DNA from 4 places in the Paenibacillus sp. FSL R10-2778 genome. Region 1 is predicted to be linked to each of the others. Evidence: riboswitches for the same ligand, from Rfam matches in the RefSeq annotation. Region 1 holds a riboswitch; each other region holds the start of a gene.
What was found. A riboswitch is a leader RNA that binds a small molecule or an ion and turns the genes downstream of it on or off. The one in region 1 is predicted to bind cyclic di-GMP.
Positions count from the first base shown of each region.

Region 1 (4,288 bases):
CTGGGCTTCCATTGTAGGTGTCAATCTGCTCTTTAACGGTATTGTTCTGATGCTGTTGGGTGTGATTGGGGAGTATATCGGACGGATTTATGACGAGTCTAAAGATAGACCGCTATATATTGTTAGTGAGACTAAAGGCTACCAGAACGAAGAACAACTGGACCGCCGGAAGGACCACAATGATGTCAGATAAGAACTTGCGCGCTGCATTCATACAGTTCCTCAAATTTAATGCCGTAGGTTTGCTCAATACGCTTATTGATTTTGTGATTTTCACATTGTTGAATTCACTAGGGATGGTATACGCATTGGCGCAGGTGATCTCCTATAGTGCAGGCACGGCGAATAGCTTTATTTTGAATAAAAAAGTTACCTTTCGTGATCGCAACCGGGGGAATAAAGAAGGCTTCGACCGCGTACAGCTGGTCAAGTTTATCGTGCTGAATCTGGTAGTGCTCGGAATATCACTGTTGTTAATGCATCTGTTGACAGACAAACTAGGTATTCAAGTCTTGATCTCCAAGGTGCTGGTTACCTTTATCACGGTGATCATCAATTTCTTTGGAAGTCGTAAATGGGTATTTTAAACATTAATTTCAGGCAGAAGGAGTTGCTATGCTTAAAGGCAAGTAGCTGTTTCTGCTTGATTTGTATATAACCATAGAAATAATATACGGAGGTGAATAACATTGCGTAAATTCTCCTATCTACTCATACTGGCTGGGATACTTATCATGTTATATCCGACAGCTAACGAGTGGTACAACGACAGGCAGCAGGAGAAGTTATTAGAAACGGCTGAACTAAGCACTGCCGATAGTACTCCCCAGCCAGATCTGAAGAGCAGGTATGCTGAAGTTACTCAGCTGTTAGCAGAGGAATCGGTTCTGGATGCTCAGGCACAGCCCCAACCCCAAGAGACAGAAAAGCCTGAACCGGAGATTGAAGTCGGTGGCAAAGTAATCGCATTAATTGAAATCGATAAGATTGATTTGAAGCTGCCTGTATTAGAAGGGGCTACAAAAGCTAATATGAAACATGCTGCAGCCCATATGAAAGAAACGGCACCCCTTGGAGAGATCGGGAATGCTGCAATCGCGGCGCATCGGGCTCGAACTACGGGTCGTTTGTTTAACAGATTGAATGAGGTTGTTGTGGGGGATGTTATCACGGTAAAGACTAGTGATCAGGTGTTTAACTATGAGGTGTATGATATTTCTGTTGTAGATCCGAGTGATGTCTCCGTTCTTGACGGGAATGACAAGGATAAGATTGTTACTCTGATTACATGTGATCCGCTAGTGAATCCAACGCATCGGCTGATTGTTCATGCCAAATTAACAAAATGAGAATAGTGAATGACAAGAAAACACAAATACCGGGAGATATTTATAAAATAATGGGTAATCTAGTAAATTAGGTCTTGTTCACAACTATAAATATGATAGTATTATACTATGAAAGCTAAACACGATAACGGCAAACCTTCCGAAAGGTAGGGACGCAAAGCTAAAGGGCCTTTTCCCGAAAGGATGGCAGCCAGCTACCGAATGAAGAGGCTTTTTTTGTTTGTTTCAAATGGATTCTATCAATTATATCTAGTAAAGCTAGAACAGATAGAGCTTATACGATAACGGCAAACCTATCGAAAGGTAGGGACGCAAAGCTAAAGGGCCTTCCCGAAAGGATGGCAGCCAGCTACCGAAAGGAGTTTTATCCGTGAAAAAGGTTTATTTTATGCTGGTGGCGTTGTTCGTCCTAATGACTTCAGTTCCGGTAAGTACAGCTCAAGCTGCAAGTGCAGATGCCAGCTGGTTGATTACATCCAAAGTGGCTCAAGGTGTTATTGGTATTAACTATGATATTCCGAAAGATAAAAGAATCAAACTCATGATCACCAAAGATAACAGCAGCTATACATATAACTTGTATGCTTCTGGACAAGCTGAGGACTTCCCTTTGCAACAAGGAAATGGGACTTATAAGGTTTCTGTTCTGGAGAACACAACCGGCAATAAATACAAAGCATTATATTCCGAAGTAGTAGACGTAACCATGAGTGACTCGAATTCCGTATATTTGGGCTCCGTACAGAATGTGAAATGGAGTTCTTCTGATAAAGCGATTGTCAAAGCTAAACAATTAGTACAAGGCAAAACAACAGACGAAGAGAAAGTTAAAGCGATCTATAACTATGTAGTTGCGAATGTACAATATGATTACTCTCTTGCTAATAGTGTAACTACTGATTATATTCCAAGCATCGATAAGACATTGACTACTAAAAAAGGGATTTGCTATGATTACGCTTCTCTTTTTGCCGCAATGCTGCGGAGTGTAGATGTTCCTGCTAAGTTGGTAATGGGGAATACAAGCTACGTTACGCAATATCATGCCTGGAACGAAGTGTTGCTTAATGGGAAGTGGGTTACCATTGATACTACAGTGGATGCAGGACTTGCAAAGAGTGATAAGAAAACCGATTTAATTAAAGCCTCAAGCAAATATACTGCGGCAAAATACTATTAAGTTCGTCGCTAGAAACATAACTCTATTAAATAAACAACTAGCTTAATTATTAAGCTAGTTGTTTATTTTTATATTAGGGGTTGCTTTTCTATTAATAGTTGGGGTATTATAGGTAAGCGTTGTTAGACAGCGTACAGGCGATATAGACGAGGCTGATAAAAAGCTTCGAAAATAAAGCTTGCATTTCTGAAGATAACATGATATATTATAAGAGTTGCTGCTGAGACATTAAACGGCGCCAACGAGAACTTGATCTTTGAAAACTGAACAACGAGTGAGTAGGAAATCACGCAAGTGAAATCCAAAATTAGAGAATTAATTTTCTCGTCAGATGTTTCAAAATGAGCATATCGCTCTTTTCAATACTAATTGGAGAGTTTGATCCTGGCTCAGGACGAACGCTGGCGGCGTGCCTAATACATGCAAGTCGAGCGGAGTTATTTTGAAAGCTTGCTTTCAAAATAACTTAGCGGCGGACGGGTGAGTAACACGTAGGCAACCTGCCCTTCAGACTGGGATAACTACCGGAAACGGTAGCTAATACCGGATAATTTCTTTTTTCTCCTGAGAGAAGAATGAAAGACGGAGCAATCTGTCACTGAGGGATGGGCCTGCGGCGCATTAGCTAGTTGGTGGGGTAACGGCCCACCAAGGCGACGATGCGTAGCCGACCTGAGAGGGTGAACGGCCACACTGGGACTGAGACACGGCCCAGACTCCTACGGGAGGCAGCAGTAGGGAATCTTCCGCAATGGGCGAAAGCCTGACGGAGCAACGCCGCGTGAGTGATGAAGGTTTTCGGATCGTAAAGCTCTGTTGCCAGGGAAGAACGTCCGGTAGAGTAACTGCTACCGGAGTGACGGTACCTGAGAAGAAAGCCCCGGCTAACTACGTGCCAGCAGCCGCGGTAATACGTAGGGGGCAAGCGTTGTCCGGAATTATTGGGCGTAAAGCGCGCGCAGGCGGCTATTTAAGTCTGGTGTTTAAACCTTGGGCTCAACCTGAGGTCGCACTGGAAACTGGGTGGCTTGAGTACAGAAGAGGAAAGTGGAATTCCACGTGTAGCGGTGAAATGCGTAGATATGTGGAGGAACACCAGTGGCGAAGGCGACTTTCTGGGCTGTAACTGACGCTGAGGCGCGAAAGCGTGGGGAGCAAACAGGATTAGATACCCTGGTAGTCCACGCCGTAAACGATGAGTGCTAGGTGTTAGGGGTTTCGATACCCTTGGTGCCGAAGTTAACACAGTAAGCACTCCGCCTGGGGAGTACGGTCGCAAGACTGAAACTCAAAGGAATTGACGGGGACCCGCACAAGCAGTGGAGTATGTGGTTTAATTCGAAGCAACGCGAAGAACCTTACCAGGTCTTGACATCCCTCTGAATCTGCTAGAGATAGCAGCGGCCTTCGGGACAGAGGAGACAGGTGGTGCATGGTTGTCGTCAGCTCGTGTCGTGAGATGTTGGGTTAAGTCCCGCAACGAGCGCAACCCTTAACTTTAGTTGCCAGCAGGTAATGCTGGGCACTCTAGAGTGACTGCCGGTGACAAACCGGAGGAAGGTGGGGATGACGTCAAATCATCATGCCCCTTATGACCTGGGCTACACACGTACTACAATGGCCGGTACAACGGGAAGCGAAGCCGCGAGGTGGAGCCAATCCCATCAAAGCCGGTCTCAGTTCGGATTGCAGGCTGCAACTCGCCTGCATGAAGTCGGAATTGCTAGTAATCGCGGATCAGCATGCCGCGGTGAATACG
Region 1 covers NZ_CP151956.1:732,580-736,867, forward strand. The annotation lists gene NST40_RS03210 (glycosyltransferase family 2 protein) at 1-193, shown strand, start outside; gene NST40_RS03215 (GtrA family protein) at 180-587, shown strand; gene NST40_RS03220 (class D sortase) at 690-1,349, shown strand; cyclic di-GMP riboswitch class I at 1,469-1,551, shown strand; cyclic di-GMP riboswitch class I at 1,626-1,706, shown strand; gene NST40_RS03225 (transglutaminase-like domain-containing protein) at 1,720-2,529, shown strand; rRNA gene NST40_RS03230 (16S ribosomal RNA) at 2,896-4,288, shown strand, end outside.

Region 2 (4,288 bases), 910 kb from region 1:
AATTTGCCGCGACAGACATAAACATAGACACCATATTATTAGTTACTTCGCCATATTCCCGTTCACCCATAGCCAAGCGATGCCCAATTTCGTGATTCAGTCCCCAGCCCGGATAGGCTTTATTAAAATCACCTAACATGGTTCCTACTGTTCCAAGTTGGATCCCTGTATGATCTCCCGCTGCATACATCGCACCATAAGGCTGCATTAATCGAATATTCTCACGAATTAGCTTGGCATCATGAATCTCACTACTGCCATCCAAGCCATAGAAGGAAAAAATACTCTTCATCCAGGTGTCATACCCAGTTACGGTGTCCAGCGGGTTATTTCCTTGCGTAATATATTTGTTGTACGCCTCCGTCGCCGTTCCTGTGAAAATAACATGATCGCTGGCCATTTCTACCACATCTATGAGTTTACGATCTTGAACATTTGGATGAGCCGCTTTATCTTCGTCCAGTCTTTGTTTGTATGTGATTAAGAAGGTTTTGAATTGTTCTGGATCCGTGGTCTTGGTCATAAAAGGAATCTTTTCTAAACCTTCGAAGCGGATCAATGGCGCTTTCCCTTGTTCCTCAGCTGTATATGGATTGACGATATACACTGTACCGCCCTTAGTCACTTCATGTGCATAATAACTATTCGTAGCAAATTCAGGAACGGTTATAATGTTCTTACCTGGACGCAATTGCACACCTCTAGCCCAAACATTCCAAGCGGCCTCTTGTTGAGAAAAGACTAAAGAAGGTAGCTTATCGTTAGAAGCTGCGTCCACATAAACGTTGATCGTATCTCCAGGCATTGCAACGAGACCTGTAGGCTGGTTGTTCGTACCAAAACCAATTCTCAGGTTTTCCTGCGCATGCTTTTTCATATCTCCACGTTGTTCCGCCTCAATGATGGTGCCTTCGGTTTGAACTTCACCATTCACTAGCTTCTTAGCTAAATCCAAAGAATCTTTCAGGATTGGATAGAGCGGATGTACTTTTGCCGCTTCTTCTAATTCGTTGATTGCTTCGACGCTATTATAAGCAGGCACAACCGCAATCATCGTTCCATCTGTGAAAATACCATTTACAGCTTCGCTTACTTTATCTTCTGTATAAAATCTAAATTCAGCCGCAAAAGGTCTGTTGATATTAGCTTTTGTGAACTTAAATTTTAATCTTTTAAACTTCGTCGGTTCGAATTTAAATTCCAGAAAGTCATTGGTACTAACCGCGGTTCCGCTAGATACAAGTTGGAAGGTCTCTCCTTTACTCGTCTCTGATGCATAGATTTCAAAAGCCTCTGGGAATCCTTTGCGGTTATCTCTAGCCAAAAAAGCCACTCTGTCCAGCACTTCCGCTTGCGCTAGTTCAAACACGACTTCATTCGTGAAGCTTGCATCATTGTTTTTGTTCGTTTCCCAATGCGTAGTGGGCTGGTCATCCAGCATATATTCAGGCTTCGTACCTGAGTAGCTTCCACCGTTCACCGTTACTTTTGATACGTTTGCATTCGGCATTCTATAAGCTTGGCTATAGGCATTTTCATAGGCTGTTCCATACCCTTTTAGCTTCGAAACCTTGGCTGCCGTTGCCTCTACCTGATGGTTCTCCAAAAGGATCTTTGCATTCTCTATCTCTTCTTTAAACTGCGCATACAGTGGATGTGCCTGCACTTCATTCTCTAAAGCTGTTAATTTCTCTGCCGTATCAAAGGCAGCACTAACTTGGCTCAAGGTATCATCAGTAAATAAATTTTTCATTTTAGCAGAGACACTATCCTCTTTATAAAATGAAAATTCAGCCGCACTCGCCCAATCTTGGTTCGCTTTTTTGAAGACAAATTTAAGTCTCTTAAATGCCGTAGGTGCGAACTGAATCTCCACTACATCACCGGTTGAGCCTGTATATTCTCCAGAAGACACGAGCGTAAAATCACCCGCATCGGTAGTGGAGCCGTAGATATCAAATTCTTGAGCAAAACCTTTACCTTTCGCACCGGATTGCCTAGCCGCGTATACCATTCTATTTAATTCAGTGGACTCATTGAAAACAAACACAACCTCATTCGTAAACGTTGAACTATTCGGTTTGCCAGTCTCCCAATGCGTGCTCATATCCCCATCCATAGCCTTAGCTATAGGCGAGCCTGAGTAGTTACCACCGTTATTTGTGATGGATTTAATATTTGCTGGATTCATTCTAAAAACCTCATTATAGGCATTTAGAGCATCCTTGCCGTACAGCTCAAACGGAATAACCGAAGCGTTGCTTAATAAGTTAACCTTACTTTGCGCCACTTTTTTTGTTACATTTACCTTGCTTGCCTCACTTGCTAAAGCATAACCTGCCTCACTCGAAAAACTGGCCAACATGGCCGCCGATGTAGCGATCGCAATCATTTTCTTCATCTCTTCTTACCCCCAGATGTCATATGAATCTCTCCAGTGCCCAAAAATGGGCACAAAAAAAACTACCCCAAAAGAGTAGCTTGATTGCGTATAAAGTCGCCTAAAAATTAAGACTTAATTTTTATTAAACCTTAACAAGCATAAACGCCTTCGGCGTCCTATAAGGACGGTAAGCGTTTAAGCGAGAAATATAAGATATTAAGTATAGGTGTATAACTTATACTTAATATCTTATATTTTAACAAAAAGCGTTACACACTCTTTGGCAGCTGGCTGACAATAGTTATGATAACCTTAGTCCCTTTAGCTTTGCGTCCCTACATTTCCATAGGTTTGCCTATGAAGTTTCGAATACATTCAAAGAGTAACATAAGCCTAGATCGGATCGCATGATTAATTGGTATGAAATGAATATAGGTAATTGCAATTAGTTTTTCTTATGTGATAGATATTATTTATCGACCATCCCGGAAGAGAAGGGCATCCTTTAGGACTGTAGGTCTACTTAACTCCCCGATCCAAACAAACGCCGGAACCAATTCCACACATCGCCCGTGACGGGAATTAATCCGAAACCATGTTCGCCAACTGCGATTACACCATATGCCCATTGTCCGATAGCTATGGCACCCCCAGCGATCCTGCCTATCGCTATCGCACCAAACGCCGTATCCCCTATGGCGATGGCCCCCAACGCTTTTTCCGCGATTGCGATCGCTCCTACAGCCACGCCTGCAATCGCAATCGCTCCCACTGCGAAGCCAAGCCAGCTAAGTGCTATTGCTCCGATCGCTAACCACATTCCCAGTGATATTGCTCCTAAGGATAATACGCCCACGCTTATCGCACCTATGGAAATCAAGCCGACAGCTACATCTCCAATAGCGATTAATCCAACGGCTGTCTTCACACGGGGTTTACCTCCACGACCATACGCTTGACCTGAGTATCGCCCTAGATTACTGCGAATACTGATGACCGGAAATGAGGGAGAAGGCCATTGATAATCAATCTCTCGTCCATCAAAGCCCCTAGAATCTGCCCAGCGCGTTACAAATTGATGCCATTTCATATCCATCCCGTCCCCCTTTTCAATTACCTAAATTATACAACCCCGGGGGTTGGCTGTACTCAGACTCTGACCTGAAATTCATCTCATCCTCTGGACGGATATATACTCATTAGGATTACTGTTTGGGAATAGGATCAGGCTTTCCAAATAAATATCCCTGAAACAACTGATAACCACTCTGCTTAAGCCATTCAAAGTCCTCTCTAAACTCCACACCTTCTGCTAAAGGAACGGATTGGATTTCTAAAGCTTTTTCTAAAAATTGCTTTGCTATTTTCTGTTTGTTCAGATCGCTGGACACACCCTGAACATATTTCATATCCAGCTTCATGTAATGGGGTTTAAGCTCCAATAACATCTCGATCGTGCTGAAGCCCTCACCAACATCATCTAAAGCGTATTCAAATCCCCGATCCTTGTAATATGTCAAAATAGCTTTCAAATGAGCGAGATCATCCACTTTCTCCGTCTCAACAACTTCAAAGACAAAAAGAGAAGGATCGACGCCTAATTGATTGGCCAGTTCAACGGTTGATCTTAAGCAGAACTCTGGAGCGTAGATCGACGTTGGGATAAAATTAATAAACGTTTTTTTATTTAAGGGTGCAGCATATTTTACAGCCGTCATTCTACATAACCGGTCTAAAGCATATAAACGCCCACGATTACGTGCCGCCGCAAAAATCTCATTAGGATAGATAAGAGATCCGTCTTCTTTTTTAAATCTGGATAGGAGCTCGTATGCAAAAATCTCTTCCCTTACGTTCACAATCGGTTGGAAGTAGCAAGTAACAAGACCCTTAGTGATAACCTCA
Region 2 covers NZ_CP151956.1:6,756,848-6,761,135, forward strand. The annotation lists gene NST40_RS30230 (NPCBM/NEW2 domain-containing protein) at 1-2,401, opposite strand, end outside; cyclic di-GMP riboswitch class I at 2,663-2,749, opposite strand; gene NST40_RS30235 (hypothetical protein) at 2,907-3,473, opposite strand; gene NST40_RS30240 (EAL domain-containing protein) at 3,589-4,288, opposite strand, start outside.
Region 2: it holds a riboswitch for cyclic di-GMP, as region 1 does, so the genes downstream of both, NST40_RS30230 (NPCBM/NEW2 domain-containing protein) here and NST40_RS03225 (transglutaminase-like domain-containing protein) in region 1, are expected to answer to the same signal.

Region 3 (4,288 bases), 370 kb from region 1:
GATGGAAGGTCATGGCTACAATGCCACCCTCTTGATGCCATTCAATTGCACTGTCTATAACAGCTTGCCGCTGTTCTGCGATCGTCTCTTCGGATTGATTATTAATCGCCCCTAATTCATAACCATGTAGAACAGCATTTTGTCCCGAAGTATTCTTCAGCTTATGAACCAGTTCATCTGGACTTTCTAGATAATCATGCTGGCCGGACAAGATCCCTTTGCCACGTAGATTTACCAAATTACTCAGCAGTTGCTTGGCTTCTTCAGAAGCCGAAGGATTGCTTGGTATAGCCGGAGGTAGAGAGGAAGAAACACTCATAGCCTTCGGAAGACTTTTAACCTCTCCCCAAGGCAGCAAGGAAAAAATAATAAACACCGGTAACATAGTAAACAACAATCTGTTTTTCTTATAATATTTACGCAAATAAATCCTCCTTTCGGTAGCTGTACTGCCTCCACAGGTGTTAAAAACATACCTGTTATCGGACAATCGTCTTCTGACCTAATGAGGACTATAGCTTAGTAGCTCTGCAATAACGCAGAGCCACTAAGGATCGACCTTTAATTTTCATCAATCAGGAGACATCCGGAAGAAAAAGTGCACTTGCTGGAACTGTCTCTTTAGCTTGACTAGCACTTTCCCACATCAAGCGGACTCTCGCATCGCCTTCATTCTCGTAATACTCCACCTTGATATCATATAGCTGGCCAGCCTTCAGCGTTATAGTGCCCTTACGCTCAGTACCACTTTGCTTAGTCCAACTATCAATCACGGATTCCCCATTCACCCAGACACGGATACCATCATCTGAGGTAGTGTAAAATGTATATTGCTCATTATATAATGGCTTGATTTTACCGCTCCAACGTATGGAGAACCGATCAATCCCGAGGGCGGCATCCGGCGAGCCTTGCCGCCAATTGAAATCGATTATTGCATCAGTTCTGTTAAGAGCTGCTGCTCCCGACAACTGCATGTTGTTGTAATACTCTCCTGCAAGCCCCTTCGCGAGAGGAATTGCTGCCTCCCCCTCTTCTTCGGAAGGTGCCGGCGCTGGTGCGGCGCTAGGTGTCGGTGCCAGACCAGTATTTAATTTATCTCTGGTCAGGGTATAGTTGCTATTCATAAATGTTTTGATTGTGTCTGCACTGTTATTCTCGTAAAGCATTTTTCCCCAGCTCATCATATACGTCCATTTATTTTGCGATTGCTGAAGCTTCTCCAGATTAGGCATTTCACCATTCTCCCCGATCGCAATCGGTTTGCCTGCGGCTAGACTCAATAAGCTGTCATAGTATTTTTGCTGGTAATCATTTTCGTATATATCTGCTGCCAGAATATCTACTTTATCAGCACCTGGATAAGTTAGCGCATAAGGATCTGACCAAACATTGGGAGCATTCGGACTCCATACCCATAACAAATTATTTAATTTATGAACGTTAACAAAACGGTCATACATAATATTCCATAGTTTAGAAAAGTTATTTTTCTTCCCCCACCAGAACCAGTTCCCGTTCATTTCATGATAGGGTCTCCAAAGCACCGGAACGTTGGCATCGCGCAAGCTTTTTAAAGAGACGGCCACCTTATCAAGCTCAGCGATCAGATTGTTATATTGCTTGGTACCCGGTGTAACGTAACTATCGAACTCACTCTGGCTAAGTGTTTTTTTCACATTATCCCAGTCATAAGAGGTGCCCGGCAGGTTAGCATGAAAAGTCATAGCTACGATCCCGCCCGCTTTATTCCAGTTGATGGCGCTGTTCACCACATTTTGACGTTGCCAAGCCATCGTTGCTTCGGACTGACCACTGATCGCACCCATTTCATAACCGTGAAGAGCCGCATATTGTCCGCTGGTTCCCTTCAGCATATTGTTAATTTCATCTGGACTTTCTAAATAGTCATGTTGACCGGCAATAATACCTTTTCCTGAGATCGAGTAAAAATAGTTAAGCAGCTTTACGGCTTCAGGTGAGGCACCTGGGGTAACTGGCGTTCCAGAATTTGAAGCAGCTATGACAACAGACGGCGAAATTCCAACAGCAAGCGGAAGTGCAGTCAGAAACAGGACGAGTGACAGAAATGCACCAAACAATCGATACGTACGGTAAGCTTTCAAAATAATCTCCCTTTCGGTAGCCAGGCTGCCACTCTTTCGAAGGCCCTATAGCTTTGCGTCCCTACCTTTCGATAGGTTTGCCTTTTCAATTTAAGAGAAATAATCTCTCTTACCGTAAGTATCGACGACAATTAATGATATATTTAGTGTTTTTATGACTTTTTTTGATAATTGAGTCAATTTACCTGTTTCAAGAAATTTTGAATTGGTTAAATAGATAGGTTAGACCTATGAAATGAATTGTTGTAGTTCTATATCATTCCAGTCTAAAGTAATACGTATGTTATCTTCTTCTACTAATTCAGACCCCGTCTGTACCTCTATAAACTCAACATCCGTCAAAGCAAGGATCGCGTGCTTCGTTCCTTCCGGTATACGTACCACGTCCCCAGCCTTCACATTATGTTTTTTCTCATTCAGCACAATACTTGCTTCGCCGCTGACGATTGTCCAAATTTCACTACGCTTGCGATGTAATTGATAGCTGATATTATTCCCCTCGGATATAAAAATCCGTTTGGTCAGCACTTCATTGCCTTCATCATATTTCACATAATCAATAACTTTGTAATGACCCCAACGGCGTTCCTCGTACATCGGTCTTTGTTCAAAGGTCTTCAGCACTTCTTTAATCCGTGGGCTCTCAGCTTTATGGGTAACTAGAATCCCATCCGGGCTAGCCGCAATGATCAGATCCTTCGCACCAATTACCGTAATCGGAATGTCCAGCTCATTAATCAAGCAAGTCCCCTCAGAATCCGCCGTCACAAAACCTTTTCCTACATGCTTGCTGCTCATTTCCTCTGTCAGCGTATTCCACGTTCCAAGATCCTTCCAGAATCCATCATACGGCTGCACCACAATATGTTCTTCTTTCTCCACCACTTCATAATCAAAACTGATGGAAGACAATAGCTTATACTGCTTCTGCAATTCTTCATATCCTAAAGGCAACCCTTTACGCTGCAAAATATCTAACAAGTACCCTAAGCGGAAGGCAAACACTCCGCAATTCCACAAGGCATTTTGCTCGATGAGCTGTTCTGCTTGTATGCGGTCAGGTTTCTCTTGAAAGTGACTCACCTTCATAAAACCATTTTCCCCCGCCTCTTCGGTGGTAGGAATAATATATCCGTATTTCTCTGAGGCATGTTCAGGAACAACACCCATAAGAGCCAGATTTGCTCCACTTTCCAGCATGGTCCCCTCAAGCATAGCTATGGTATCGAAAAAAGATGCTTCTACATAAGGGTCAACAGGCAATATTGCTACCGTCTCCGCTGGAGAAACACCTGCCACTGAATAAAGATAGGTAGCTGTTAAGGCGATAGCCGGAAAAGTATCCCGACGCTCCGGTTCAACGATAATCGGCACATGACTTCCCAGTTGGCTTTGTATCATTTCTACTTGGCCACGGCCGGTGGCCAGATAAGATGATTCTGCCATCCCTGCTTCCTCCAGCTGTCTCCAGACACGTTGTACCATGGATTCTGGTTCACCTTGAGGGCTTTCAAGTACCTTTAGAAATTGCTTTGAACGTGAGTCGTTGGACAACGGCCATAACCGTTTACCTGAACCGCCTGATAGAAGTACCATTTTCATAGAATGAACCCTCCTTGAATTATGGAAATCGAGCATATTTGAATTGTTATCAAAACGTCAGCTTCCACTTAGCCTTATTTCGAGCGGATGCACTAAAAAAATTTGTTAGGTAGAAACCACTCCAAGGGATTTTGGACTTCCGATCGCTGTTATCCTCAGATTTCCTTATTGAACCGCTTCTCGCGGTAGAAATCCGAGGATAGCATATGCTTTCGAAGCTAGCTTTCCTACGGAAATCTTTCGGGCGAACACTCCGTTTCTACAGTTCCAAATTCCCTTTCCGTTCTTAACCTAACCAACTTCTTCTTAATACTTGATCCGTGCGTACCGGGCTGTACCAGCCGGAAGCAAGCACGTTTTTCTAAAGATTTGCTTCTGCTCCGGGGGAGGCAGCTGCAACTGCAAGAACAACTGCAACTGCAAGAACAACTGCAACTACAAGAGCAAGACTAGTTGCCACCACAGAGACAGAGACAATGACAACTACAAATGCTACTGCGGTATATAATCAGAGTACCTAACTTTATAAATTGCTTAGAAACTTAAGATAAGGGAACGGA
Region 3 covers NZ_CP151956.1:1,105,270-1,109,557, reverse strand. The annotation lists gene NST40_RS04785 (glycosyl hydrolase) at 1-424, opposite strand, end outside; gene NST40_RS04780 (glycosyl hydrolase) at 576-2,126, opposite strand; cyclic di-GMP riboswitch class I at 2,139-2,218, opposite strand; gene NST40_RS04775 (sugar phosphate nucleotidyltransferase) at 2,355-3,728, opposite strand.
Region 3: it holds a riboswitch for cyclic di-GMP, as region 1 does, so the genes downstream of both, NST40_RS04780 (glycosyl hydrolase) here and NST40_RS03225 (transglutaminase-like domain-containing protein) in region 1, are expected to answer to the same signal.

Region 4 (4,288 bases), 1.7 Mb from region 1:
CTCAATGACAGCATCCTTTAATATAAGTTTCATTGGAACATCGGACCAGTCGTTATACCATTCCGGAGATTCGAATTGAAATAAATGCTGGTAGCTTTCGGAATGATCTCCTTTCAAATTCCAACCCCCAGTGATTGTTTGATCACCTATAACCAACTGAGCGGTATTATAGTGGACAATTCCTTTTTTAAGCGAATCATTTTCATCTATTAGAATTTGGATATCCAAAGGGGTAACCACTAGCTGATCTAAGGTTATGCCGGTCTTTTCTTGAAATTCAGGACTGTTATACAGTTTCTTAGTGTAAATCGCCTCACTTGCTTTTTGTCCATCTGCTTTAAAATCGAACTTCCACGTACCTGAAAATCGTTTCGCTTCTTCAATGTAACTAAAATGAAGACTAGCTTCCTTCCAATCTGATTCAGTTATATTGAAAACCTGTTCAATAAATAAATCCGATCCTTCGTTAGGCATGATGGTTGGAATTGCTTCATTCTTTTGACCACCAGTACTAACTACCAAATGTGGATTACCCCGTCCTAAGTCAGATGGTGATGCAGCGACTTTGTAACGGATAATGGTTTGATTGGAAACATATCGAACGGATTCGATTTGAATGCTTGGATATTGCTTAACTCCAGTATTGATAGTATCCCCTGCTTGATGATTAGATTGTAAGGGAATATTCCGATCACTGTAAAAAATGAGATTCCGTGCTTCAAACCTGTAGTCCTTTTTATCATCCTTTAATGTATCAGGTGTCTCATATACTCCAATGAGTTTCTGGCTTTCAGGATCGTATTCTAAATAACCGTATACCTTTGCCTTGGCACCGGATTCACTAGTCATGATGTTTTCCTCTGTAGCAAATCCAGTATATTTGGATAGATCAGATTTAGTATCAAGTGATAACAGCATTTTCATTTTTTCTCCATCAGTTACAACACCGTTCAAATTCATTGTTACTCCTGAACTGGAAGTTTGAAGATTATACTGTTGACCGATGCCGTTATTTAATGCATTGCTCACACTTCGACCACCAATTTTATCCCAATTAATCGTCATACTAGCGAATACAGGAATGGCTACAAGTAAGAGGCAAGAGAAGACAATACTGATAGGAATAACCTTTTTATTAGACCTAGGAGTATTCTGGGAGGCATGCAGATTTCTTTGACGTGTATAAGCTTCTTGTTCTATGGCAGTCCACATCAAATCATAATCCGGTCGGGGAATATGTTTATCTTTTTCAATAAAGAGACTCATTACTATTCAGCTCCTTTAGTTGGGTTCCACCCATTCTATTTAGTATTTTAAGTCCCTTGTTCAGTCTGGATTTTACAGTTCCTTCGGGTATGCTCATAACTTTAGAGATCTCGGGTACAGTCAATTCGTTTATAAAACGAAGGACTACTACCATTCTGATTTTGTCAGGAAGCTGACTGTATAACCCTTGTAATTCTTTTTTAGTTTCCTGTCGATCCAAACGTTTTTCTACAGGGTTTGATTCCTCAAACCTGGATAGTAAATAATTACGTACTTCTTTCATCCACCCCGTCTTACGCCTTTTGATCACACTGTTGCACTCATTCGAAGCAATTCGTAAAATCCAAGCTTTCAAGTTTCTTACCTTCGACTTATCCGCTAAGATAACTTTTACAAATACCTCTTGGGAAATATCCTCCGCATCTGCCTGATTTTTCATTAAGTAGTAACAAAAATAATATACTTGTTCTTTATAGAGCTCGAAAATTTCCCGGTCACTCATTTTGCTGCACCCCCTGTCTTTACTGTTCTCATTAATAAGACTTATAAGCGTATGTAATCGTTCATTTTTCATTTTGATTGTAGTATTTCTTCTGAGTATCATAGCGAATTCGAATGGAAGATAAGTCGTTTACAGGTAATTATAACCATGATAAAATTAGCGGTGGGACATGCGTCCGTAATCTATTAAAACTAATTGAATGTCCGCGTTAAAGGTAAAATCATCGAAAGATGATGACACAAAGCCATGGGTCTAAAACCTTTCGACAGAAGGAAATGATCGCCAGGCCGCCATAGGGATGTCTTATGAAGCATAAAGGATAGCTCTAAGAATATGTAGTCTATTTTGAGCTCTTTTATTATTTCGACCTATACGGCGTTACATTATCGCAAGGGGCCGAAAGGGGAAGTACATGAACAGTTTTTTCAAAACAATAGGTACTAGTTTGGCAGTAGGTGCTTTATTGCTGTCCGGAACGATCGGATGGATGTCTAATCCAGGAGTAGTGTCAGCAGCTACCTCAACAGTAGTAACCGCGGATCAGATGATCAGCAAAGTAACGGCAGCCTCCAAAGCAATAAAGAATTTCCATCTGGATGTGACCAAAAAACAGGATATTCAAAGCGGCGGGGTGCGTATCAGCAACACCAACACTCTGAAGCTGGATATCAACCGTCTGCCGAATTTTGCCGCAGCAGGCACTGTCGCTAGTAGTCTTTTAGAAACATCGTACAGTCTATATGCCAATGACAAGGAGTTTTACTATCTTGTAGACGGAAGTGAACTGATCGATGAATCTGAAGATGAAGGTTACGACGATGACGGGGAGCCAATCGATCCTGATGCACAATATTGGCTTGGACTGGAGAAAACGGAATGGGATGCCTTTTACTCTAAAGGCCAATACGATCCTGTTTCCATGCTTGATTCGGTCAAAAGTTATAAAAAATCCATGAAAGTCAGCACTGCTGGCGCACAAACAGTCTTACAATTCACGGTAACCGATCCGACAGCAGCTAAGGGGATAATCAAACTCTATGACCAGGAGAACCTCTGGGATGGAGAGACAGTTCAACCCAAAAGCGTAACGTGGAAATTATTCGTCAATACTAAGACCTGGCAAACGGAAAAGCTGACAGTCGATCTGAGTTATGTGCTGGTAAGTGATGGAGCCAAAGATACATACACCACGAAAATCGAAGCTAAATATTCCAAAAATAATAAAGGTGCAGCCATTGTAAAACCGGCCGAACTAGAATAATAAGGACGATTCATAACGAGCGAAAAGCGCTGTTCAGCGGAACAGCGCTTTTTGTTGTATCCAACAGCAGTTCTTTATTAGTTGACAAGAATAAATCATTGCTGTAATTTATATGTATGCGCATGTATATAATAATTTATCTAAATATAATTTAATGAAAGTTGGGAAAAAGATGATAGCACTAGACACAGCATTAACTTTTCGCAGAGGGCTGACATTAAAAAACCGAGTGGTTATGGCTCCAATGACCACTCGAATGAGCTTTTATGACGGTGTAGTAACACAAGATGAATTGAAATACTATTCGCTAAGAACGGGCGAAGTAGGTGCGGTCATCACTGCGGCAGCAAATGTACAAGAGGGTGGAAAAGGATGGGAAGGTGAACTTAGTGTTTCCTCCGATGAATTTATTCCTAGCCTCAGCCGATTAGCATCTACTATTAAACGAAATGGAACAAAGGCTATTTTACAGCTATTCCATGCAGGAAGAATGACAGATTCAAAAATATTGCGTGGCGTACAACCCGTCTCCTCCAGCGCCATTGCTGCCGAACGCCCGAATGCAGAAATTCCAAGAGCATTAACAGAAGATGAAATTTTCGGTGTAATTGAGGATTTTAAAAAAGCGACTCAACGTGCTATTCAAGCTGGATTTGACGGGGTAGAAATTCATGGAGCAAACACATATTTAATCCAACAATTCTTCTCTCCACACTCCAACCGTCGTGAAGATCAATGGGGCGGAAGCTTAGAAAAAAGATTTAATTTCATTAACCAATTAGTGGATGCAGTTATTGCTGTTGTTGACAATTCAAAGGTTAAGGATTTTATTGTCGGTTATCGTTTTTCTCCAGAAGAATATGAAGAGCCTGGAATTAAAATCACCGATACCTTTTATCTCATTGATAAATTAGCTGATAAAAAGCTGGATTATCTGCATATTTCATTAGGGGACTTCAAGAAAGTATCTGCATCAGAAGATTTTAAAGAAAAATCAATCCTGCAATATGTGCATGAGAAAATCAAAGGCCGTATACCTTTAATTGGGGTAGGAGATATCCGTACCAAACAGGACGCAGAGGACACGTTGACAAATGCTGAATTAGTAGCAGTAGGACGCTCTCTTATCATTGATCCTCATTGGACAAGTAAAGTACTGGAGGGTAAAGAAGATCTCATCAGAAGAGTACTTGCTGATCAAGATAGAGAAGAACTTGTAGTAGAGAATGGTATTCTAGAATTCCTTAAATTAATGATGC
Region 4 covers NZ_CP151956.1:2,428,087-2,432,374, forward strand. The annotation lists gene NST40_RS10580 (DUF4179 domain-containing protein) at 1-1,266, opposite strand, end outside; gene NST40_RS10585 (RNA polymerase sigma factor) at 1,250-1,768, opposite strand; cyclic di-GMP riboswitch class I at 1,972-2,063, shown strand; gene NST40_RS10590 (DUF6612 family protein) at 2,181-3,029, shown strand; gene NST40_RS10595 (NADH-dependent flavin oxidoreductase) at 3,142-4,288, shown strand, end outside.
Region 4: it holds a riboswitch for cyclic di-GMP, as region 1 does, so the genes downstream of both, NST40_RS10590 (DUF6612 family protein) here and NST40_RS03225 (transglutaminase-like domain-containing protein) in region 1, are expected to answer to the same signal.